DNA from 3 places in the Lelliottia sp. RD5 genome. Region 2 is predicted to be linked to each of the others. Evidence: predicted binding sites of a transcription regulator. Region 2 holds the regulator's gene; each other region holds the start of a gene.
The links. The regulator PurR, encoded in region 2, represses purine synthesis genes. The targets are predictions, from matches to a motif close to CANGCAAACGTTTGCNTG.

Region 1 (3,213 bases), on a different contig from region 2:
TGATTATTTATGGTTTTTATGAATGGCAGGCAACAAAAAGCCGGCAATCGCCGGCTTGAATAATCATTCTTCTGAAGCATGCCCCTGAGGGGGCAGTTTTACGCCATCGAGCCAGGCTGCGTGTTCACGCATCTCCAGGCGCCCATCGACGAACCAGCTCACCACAAGCGGGTAAATGGCATGTTCCTGCGCCTGGACGCGATCCGTAATGTCATCTTCATTGTCGCCTTCAAACACCGGGACTTTGGCCTGCAGAATAACCGGCCCGCCATCCAGCTCATCGGTGACAAAATGCACCGACGTGCCATGTTCCTCATCACCATTTTCCAGCACCTGACGGTGGGTATACAGACCCGGATATTTTGGCAGAAGAGAAGGGTGGATGTTCAGCAGGCGTCCGGAATAATGCGAGACAAACGCGGGGCTAAGAATTCGCATGTAACCGGCGAGCACCACGACATCTGGTGCATAGGCGTCAATTTCCTGGACCAGTTCGCGGTCAAACGCTTCGCGGCTGGCAAACTGAGCGGCTTCAAGCGCGTGCGCGGGGATGTGCGCTTCGCGTGCGCGCTCAAGGCCGAACGCATCGGCCTTGTTGCTGAAAACTGCGCGTAGGGTGCCATTAATCTGTTTCTGTTTGCAGGCGTCAATGATTGCCTGCAAATTGCTTCCGTTACCGGAAATGAGCACCACTATATTTTTCATTCAATGACCACACGCTCGTCGGAATCAGAGGCTTTGATGATACCGATTTTCCACGCGTTTTCACCTTTTGCCTGCATCAGGCTAATGGCCTTGTCTGCTTCACTGGCTGGCAGCGCGATGAGCATCCCAACGCCGCAGTTGAAGGTGCGATACATCTCGTGCTGGCTAACGTTACCCGCCGTTTGCAGCCAGTTAAACACGGCTGGCCACTGCCATGAGGATTCGTCAATCACGGCCTGGGTATTATCAGGAAGAACACGCGGGATATTTTCCCAGAATCCGCCACCGGTCAGGTGGGCGATGGCATGAACATCAACGTTCTCAATCAGCTCAAGAATATTTTTTACGTAGATGCGGGTTGGCGCGAGCAGGTGATCGGCCAGCGGCTTGCCTTCAAGCTCGATGGTTTCTGGATTGCTTCCACTCACCTCAAGGATTTTACGCACCAGAGAGTAACCGTTAGAGTGCGGGCCGCTGGATCCCAGCGCAATCAGCACATCGCCATCGGTCACTTTACTGCCATCGATAATTTCTGATTTTTCTACTACACCGACGCAGAATCCCGCGACGTCATAATCTTCACCGTGGTACATCCCCGGCATTTCTGCCGTTTCACCACCGACCAGCGAACAGCCAGACTGAAGACAGCCTTCAGCGATCCCAGTGATCACGCTTGCTGCGGTATCAACGTCGAGTTTGCCGGTGGCGTAATAATCGAGGAAGAACAGCGGCTCAGCACCCTGTACGACCAGGTCATTAACGCACATAGCGACCAAATCGATACCGATGGTGTCGTGGCGTTTAAGATCCATCGCCAGACGCAGTTTCGTTCCCACGCCGTCAGTGCCAGAAACCAGAACAGGTTCGCGATATTTTTGCGGCAGTGCACACAGTGCGCCGAATCCACCCAGACCGCCCATCACTTCAGGACGGCGGGTCTTTTTCACCACACCTTTGATTCGGTCAACCAGCGCATTACCTGCGTCAATATCAACACCGGCATCTTTGTAGCTGAGAGAAGTTTTGTTGGTCACGGCTCAAGTCCCCACGCGATTGCATTGCGATAGTAAGAAAAATCGGCGCAATTCTAACAGTCCAGGCAAACGTTTGCGAGCCTAATCTGTTGTCACAAAAAGTCGCTGGAAATTTACACATTTAACCCTCGCGCGAAGACAAACTTGATACCGTTCACGAAAATGAAACCGGTTTCTGTAATGTGCTTGCAACCCCTTATGGCATTGCACATGATTCCACTGAAACCGGTTTCTGTAATGGTTTTGCAGAACATAACGCAGACTGAGGGAAAAAGCATGCCAGGATTCAAAGAAGGTTTTCTGTGGGGTGGCGCGGTCGCGGCACATCAGCTTGAAGGCGGCTGGAAAGAGGGCGGCAAAGGCGTGAGCGTTGCCGATGTGATGACCGTTGGTGCCCATGGCGTACCGCGTGAAATCACCAACGGCGTTTTGCCGGGTAAAAACTACCCAAACCACGAAGCCATCGACTTTTACCATCGCTATAAAGAAGACATCAAACTTTTTGCCGAGCTGGGCTTTAAATGTTTCCGCACCTCGATTGCCTGGACACGCCTTTTCCCGAACGGTGATGAGCTGGAACCCAATGAAGCCGGTTTGCAGTTCTATGACGACCTGTTCGACGAATGCCGGAAATACGGTATCGAGCCGGTGATCACCCTTTCCCACTTTGAGATGCCCTACCATCTGGTCACTGAATACGGCGGCTGGCGTAATCGGAAGCTGATCGATTTCTTTGTGCGTTTCGCAACGGTGGCCTTTGAGCGCTACCAGCACAAAGTGAAGTACTGGATGACGTTTAATGAGATCAACAACCAAGCTAACTTCCACGAAGATTTCGCGCCCTTTACCAACTCCGGTCTGAAGTATGAGCCTGGCGAAGATCGCGAGCCGGTCATGTTCCAGGCGGCGCATTATGAACTGGTGGCGAGCGCGCTGGCGGTCAAAGCCGGACGTGAAATTAATCCGTCGCTGCAAATCGGCTGCATGATCGCGATGTGTCCAATCTATCCCCTGAGCTGCGCGCCGAACGACATCATGATGGCGATGAACGCCATGCACCGTCGCTACTGGTTCACCGACGTGCATGTCCGTGGAAAATATCCTCAGCACCTGCTCAACTACTTTGAACGTCGCGGCTTTGCGCTGGACATCACGGCAGACGATATTGCCGCGCTGCAACAAGGCTGTGTGGATTACATCGGTTTCAGCTATTACATGTCGTTCGCCACCAAAGCGACGCCAGACAACCCGCAGCTGGATTACGACGAAAGTAAAAGTCTGGTTTCCAATCCGTACGTGCAAAAATCTGACTGGGGCTGGCAGATTGATCCGGTTGGGCTGCGTTACTCCCTGAACTGGTTCTGGGATCACTATCAGCTGCCGCTGTTTATTGTTGAAAACGGCTTCGGTGCCATCGACGTGCAGGAAAGCGACGGCACGGTGAATGATCAGTACCGCATTGATTATCTTGCCG
Region 2 (3,213 bases):
GGCAGGTGTACTTTGGCGCAGAGTGTAGGGAGTGCAATCTGGCTTGTGAAACGCTAATATTTGGCGGTTGCGTTCAAAAATTTTGCAGGCAAAAAATGTGGTCTGAATATTCATTAGAAGTTGTGGATGCTGTCGCCCGAAATGGTAGCTTTAGCGGAGCCGCGCAAGAACTGCATCGCGTACCATCTGCCGTCAGCTATACGGTACGGCAGATGGAGGAGTGGCTGGCAGTACCCCTGTTCGAACGCCGTCATCGGGATGTCGTTCTGACCCCGGCTGGCGTGTGGTTTTTGAAAGAAGGCCGATCTGTTATCAAAAAAATGATGATCACGCGTGAACAGTGCCAGCAGATTGCCAATGGCTGGCGCGGTCATCTTTCGATTGCGGTGGATAACATCGTTAAACCTCAACGGACGCGGCAGATGGTAGTCGATTTCTATCGCCATTTCTCGGATGTGGAACTTCGCGTGTCCCAGGAAGTGTTTAATGGCGTATGGGATGCGTTATCCGACGGTAGGGTGGAGATGGCGATCGGCGCGACACAGGCCATTCCCGTCGGGGGCCGCTATGCCTTTCGGGATATGGGAACATTGAGCTGGCGCTGCGTGGTGGCAAGCGATCATCCTTTGGCCACGATGGAAGGCCCGCTGAGTGACGACGTGTTGCGCAACTGGCCGTCGCTGGTGATGGAGGACACGTCACGATCGCTGCCAAAGCGCATCACCTGGCTGCTTGATAACCAGCGGCGGGTCGTCGCGCCAGACTGGGAATCGTCGGCAACCTGTTTGTCGGCTGGATTGTGTGTGGGGATGGTGCCTGTGCATTTCGCGCGTCCACGGATTGATCGCGGAGAATGGGTGGCGCTCGAGCTTGAAAATCCGTTTCCGGTTGCGGCCTGTTGCCTGACATGGCAGCAAAACGATATGTCGCCTGCGCTGGCCTGGCTGCTGGACTATTTAGGTGATAGTGAAACGCTGAACAGAGAGTGGCTACGGGAGCCGGAATAACCGGCCCCGTAGAAACGATTAACGACGGTAATCGCGGAACGGTCCGTCAGCGACGGAGCGACGTTCAATCAGACGCGGATGGACTTCAATTGACTGAGACTCTTCACGCTTGCTGACGATACGATCCATCAGCATGTTGAACGCCGTTTCACCCAGGGAGTCTTTCGGCTGATGAATCGTCGTCAGCGCGGGAGTAAAGTAGCGAGCGTTGCGCACGTTATCATACCCGATCACGGAAATATCCTGCGGGACGCGTAAACCCAGCTCATCGGCTGCGCAAAGCGCACCCATCGCCATAATATCACCGCCGCAGAACACGGCTGTCGGACGATGTGAGTGCGAAACAATCTGCTGCATCGCGCGGTAGCCCGATTCTGGCTCAAAGTCGCCCTGTACAATCCAGTTTTCCGGGACGGTAATCAGCGCTTCTTCCATGGCTTTCATAAAGCCTGCCAGACGGCCAGCACCGGTGTTGCGCTCAAGCGGGCCGGGGATGACACCAATCTCGCGATGACCACGTTCGATCAGGTAACGGCCAGCCATGTAACCGCCTTCGAAGGCGTTATCGTTAACGGAATCGGTAAAGTCAGCGCGCGTGTCACCCCAATCCATTACCACCATTGGGATATGACGATACTCTTCGAGCATCGACAGCACGGATTCTGGATATTCGGAACACATGACCAACAGGCCATCGACGCGCTTTTGCGCCATCATCGACAGGTAAGCGCGCTGTTTTTCCTGACTGTTCCAGGCATTTCCCAGAATCAGGGTATAGCCTTTCTGGAAGCAGTTTTTCTCAACCGCTTCGATAATTTCGGCGAAATAGGCCGCTTCACTGCTGGTCGCCAGCAGACCAATTGACTTGGTGTGATTCACTTTCAAGCTGCGAGCAACAGCGCTCGGTGAGTAGTGCAATTCTTTGATTGCAGCCCAAACGGCGTTGCGCGTCTCTTCCGCCACGAAACGGGTTTTGTTAATTACATGTGATACGGTTGTAGTGGAAACGTTTGCGCGTTTCGCTACATCTTTAATTGTTGCCATTAGCTGTCACTCCAGACCATATCCTAAGCTCCTGATAAATTGAGAGGTAAACGTTTGCCTTCTCTCACCCTAATCTCGCAAATTGAATTGCGATACGCCGGGAAAACGACACAGGACGTCAGGAGGGGGTCAGTGGCCGGTACGCTTATAAATTTAGCGTGGAATTTTGTCTTATCTTGATGAAAAGGGGAAGCGCAAAAACGGTTATCAGCCTAAATCCAGGAAGATTTTTGAGGTAAACTGTGTAAAAATGAGCAAGCTCACTTTTCATGTGGGGATTAAAAGGAGAAAAATTGATGAATACCGATCTTAAGTTTTCGTTAACGACCACGATTATCGTGCTGGGTTTGATTGTTGCGGCAAGTTTTACAGCTATTCTGCACTGATTCAGGCGGGGGAGAGCCTTCTCCCTCGTTTTCTTCCTTTCATTGTTACTCTCCCGACAATAATCTTTTGCCAATTTGTTAACTTCTCATTTTTTGTGATTGCTGTCATGCTTTCGGCATGTTTTTCTGTGTCGCATAAAGGCACGGTATCCGGAGTTAATGAATGAAAATCAATTTTCCACTGCTGGCCCTTGCAATTGGCGCATTTGGGATCGGCACCACCGAGTTTTCCCCAATGGGGCTTTTACCGGTCATCGCTAAAGGGGTTGACGTTTCTATTCCTGCGGCGGGCATGCTGATCAGTGCTTATGCCATTGGCGTGATGATCGGCGCACCCCTGATGACGTTACTGCTTTCCCATCGCGCGCGTCGTAATGCGCTTATTTTTCTGATGGCCATCTTCACCCTGGGTAATGTGCTTTCGGCGCTCTCTCCGGACTACACCACCCTCCTGTTGTCGCGCATTCTGACCAGCCTCAATCACGGCGCATTCTTTGGCCTGGGGTCGGTAGTGGCCGCAAGCGTGGTACCCAAGCACAAACAGGCGAGCGCGGTCGCCACGATGTTTATGGGGCTAACGATTGCGAATATTGGCGGCGTGCCGGCGGCCACCTGGCTGGGTGAAGTCATCGGCTGGCGTATGTCTTTCCTTGCGACAGCGATGCTGGGTGTCGTGGCGATGATCGCGCTGTTCTTCTCATTGCCGAAAGGCGGAGCGGGCGAGCGTCCGGATGTGCGCAAAGAGCTGTCGGTTCTGCTCCGTCCGCAGGTGCTGT
Region 3 (3,213 bases), on a different contig from region 2:
CGCGCTCAATGAGCTTTTCGGTGATCTCGATAATTTCATGAATATGGTGAGTCGCACGTGGTTCGCTGTCCGGACGCAGAATATTTAATGCATCAAAATCTTTGTGCATTTCGGCGATCATGCGATCCACCAGCGCGACAAAGCTTTCACCATTCTCATTCGCACGTTTAATAATTTTATCATCAATATCGGTGATATTACGGACGTACTTCAGGGTGTAACCTAAGAAACGCAGGTAGCGAGAGACCACGTCAAATGAGACGAAGGTACGGCCATGACCAATGTGACAGAGATCGTAGACGGTAATACCACACACGTACATGCCGACTTCCCCGGCATGAATAGGTTTGAATTCCTCTTTTTGGCGCGTCAGAGTATTAAAGATTTTTAACATCAAAGATTCCATGTAAACGTGTGTGGATCGTAAAGACCGTATAATACCTATAATTCGGGATAGGATCAGCACGCAATGCAAGGTGATCGCATCCTGCGGTTATGCTATAACAAACCCCTATATGTGACCCTTATGTGGGTCGAAGCACCACTATAACGGAACAGGATGAAAAAATGGTTACTTTCCACACTAATCATGGCGATATCGTCGTCAAAACATTTGATGATAAAGCGCCTGAAACAGTTAAAAACTTCCTGGACTACTGTCGCGAAGGCTTCTACAACAACACGATTTTCCACCGTGTGATCAACGGTTTTATGATCCAGGGCGGCGGTTTCGAACCTGGCATGATCCAGAAAGACACCAAAGAAGCGATCAAAAACGAAGCGAATAACGGTCTGAAAAACACCCGTGGTACGCTGGCTATGGCCCGTACTCAGGCTCCGCACTCTGCAACTGCACAGTTCTTCATCAACGTAGCAGACAACGACTTCCTGAACTTCTCCGGCGAGAATCTGCAGGGTTGGGGTTATTGCGTGTTTGCAGAAGTGGTTGAAGGTATGGACGTTGTTGAGAAGATCAAAGGCGTTTCAACTGGCCGCAGCGGTATGCATCAGGACGTTCCAAAAGAAGACGTTATCATCACAAGCGTGACCGTCAGCGAGTAATTGGTGGCGACACTCTTTATTGCGGATCTGCATCTGCAAACAGAAGAACCGGCGATCACCGCCGGTTTTCTGCATTTTCTACAGGGTGAAGCGCGTACTGCACACGCCCTGTACATTCTGGGCGATTTGTTTGAGGCCTGGATTGGCGACGACGACCCGAATCCCCTCCACCGTGAAATGGCGGCGGCGATCAAAGCGCTGGTCGATTCTGGCGTCCCCTGCTATTTCATACACGGCAATCGCGATTTTCTGATCGGCAAACGCTTCGCTCGCGAAAGCGGCATGACATTGTTGCCCGAAGAAAAAGTGCTCGAATTATATGGCCGCAACGTCCTGATTATGCACGGCGACACGCTATGCACCGACGACACGGGCTATCTGGCGTTTCGCGCTAAAGTCCACACCCCCTGGATTCAAACCCTGTTTCTGGCCCTGCCTCTGTTTATCCGCAGCCGTATCGCCGCCAAAATGCGCGCGGGCAGTAAATCAGCGAACAGCAGCAAATCCATGACTATCATGGACGTCAACCCGCAAGCGGTCGTTGAAGTAATGGAAAAACATCGCGTGCAGTGGTTAATTCACGGTCACACCCATCGCCCGGACGTCCATCAACTCACTGCCAACGGCGAACCCGCGCATCGTGTTGTATTGGGTGCCTGGCACAGCGAAGGTTCAATGGTAAAAGTCACGCCAGAAGGCGTTGAACTCATCTCGTTTCCGTTTTAATTAACGCCTTTTTTTGCCGGTATTCTGGCGACGCAACCGTTTTCCTTGCCTGTATATCATGCTATTCTCTGTGCCCTCAAAGCAGTGTGTTCCGCACCACAGGAGTTTTAAGACGCATGTCTTCCCGCAATAATCCGGCGCGTGTCGCCATCGTGATGGGGTCCAAAAGCGACTGGGCTACCATGCAGTTTGCCGCCGAAATCTTCGAAATCCTGAACGTTCCGCACCACGTTGAAGTGGTCTCCGCGCACCGCACCCCCGATAAACTGTTCAGCTTCGCCGAAGGCGCAGAAGAGAACGGCTATCAGGTGATTATTGCTGGTGCGGGCGGTGCAGCACATCTGCCAGGCATGATTGCCGCTAAAACGCTGGTCCCGGTGCTCGGTGTGCCAGTGCAAAGCGCAGCGCTAAGCGGCGTCGACAGCCTTTACTCCATCGTCCAGATGCCGCGTGGCATTCCAGTCGGCACGCTGGCGATTGGTAAAGCGGGCGCGGCGAATGCAGCCCTGCTGGCGGCACAAATTCTGGCGACCCACGACAAAACCTTGCATCAGCGTCTGGTCGAATGGCGTCGTTCGCAGACCGACGAGGTGCTGGAAAACCCGGACCCGCGAGGTGCAGCATGAAACAAGTTTGCGTTCTCGGTAACGGGCAGTTAGGTCGAATGCTGCGTCAGGCGGGTGAACCATTGGGTATCGCCGTCTGGCCCGTTGGGCTGGATGCAGAGCCTGAAGCCGTGCCATTTCAGCAAAGCGTTATCACCGCTGAAATAGAGCGCTGGCCCGAAACCGCATTAACGCGTGAACTGGCGCGTCACAACGCCTTTGTTAACCGCGATGTATTCCCCATCATTGCTGACCGTCTGACGCAAAAGCAGCTGTTTGATAAGCTGAATCTTGCCACCGCGCCGTGGCAATTGCTCGCGAGTGAAAGCGAATGGCCTGCCGTTTTCGATAAGCTGGGCGATCTGGCTATCGTGAAGCGTCGCACGGGTGGCTACGACGGACGCGGTCAGTGGCGTTTACGCCAGCACGAAACCGCAGACCTGCCGACGGATTGCTACGGCGAATGTATCGTTGAGCAGGGCATCAATTTTAGCGGTGAAGTCTCGCTGGTTGGCGCGCGTGCGCATGACGGCAGCACGGTCTTTTACCCGCTGACGCATAACCTGCATCAGGACGGTATTCTGCGTACCAGCGTCGTCTTCCCGCACGCCGATGCCGGGCAGCAGGCGCAGGCGGAAACCATGCTGTCTGCCATCATGCAAGAGCTGGGTTACGTGGGCGTCATGGCGATGGAGTGCTTTATTACGCCTGCGGGTTTGCTGATTAATGAGCTTGCTCCACGCGTGCACAACAGCGGACACTGGACGCAAAACGGCGCGTCCATCAGCCAGTTCGAATTGCATCTGCGGGCGATTACCGA

Region 1: purM (phosphoribosylformylglycinamidine cyclo-ligase) is a predicted target of PurR. The motif match lies at 1,802-1,819, and genes of this name have one in related genera.
Region 3: purE (5-(carboxyamino)imidazole ribonucleotide mutase) is a predicted target of PurR. The motif match lies at 1,818-1,835, and genes of this name have one in related genera.

Annotation. Positions count from the first base shown of each region.
Region 1 covers NZ_JBVYHQ010000003.1:93,971-97,183, forward strand. The annotation lists gene purN (phosphoribosylglycinamide formyltransferase) at 64-705, opposite strand; gene purM (phosphoribosylformylglycinamidine cyclo-ligase) at 702-1,739, opposite strand; gene AC0LWE_RS11425 (6-phospho-beta-glucosidase) at 2,016-3,213, shown strand, end outside.
Region 2 covers NZ_JBVYHQ010000001.1:794,208-797,420, reverse strand. The annotation lists gene punR (DNA-binding transcriptional activator PunR) at 96-1,007, shown strand; gene purR (HTH-type transcriptional repressor PurR) at 1,026-2,051, opposite strand; gene cydH (cytochrome bd-I oxidase subunit CydH) at 2,348-2,437, shown strand; gene AC0LWE_RS03960 (MFS transporter) at 2,601-3,213, shown strand, end outside.
Region 3 covers NZ_JBVYHQ010000004.1:224,027-227,239, reverse strand. The annotation lists gene cysS (cysteine--tRNA ligase) at 1-394, opposite strand, end outside; gene ppiB (peptidylprolyl isomerase B) at 568-1,062, shown strand; gene lpxH (UDP-2,3-diacylglucosamine diphosphatase) at 1,066-1,788, shown strand; gene purE (5-(carboxyamino)imidazole ribonucleotide mutase) at 1,905-2,414, shown strand; gene purK (5-(carboxyamino)imidazole ribonucleotide synthase) at 2,411-3,213, shown strand, end outside.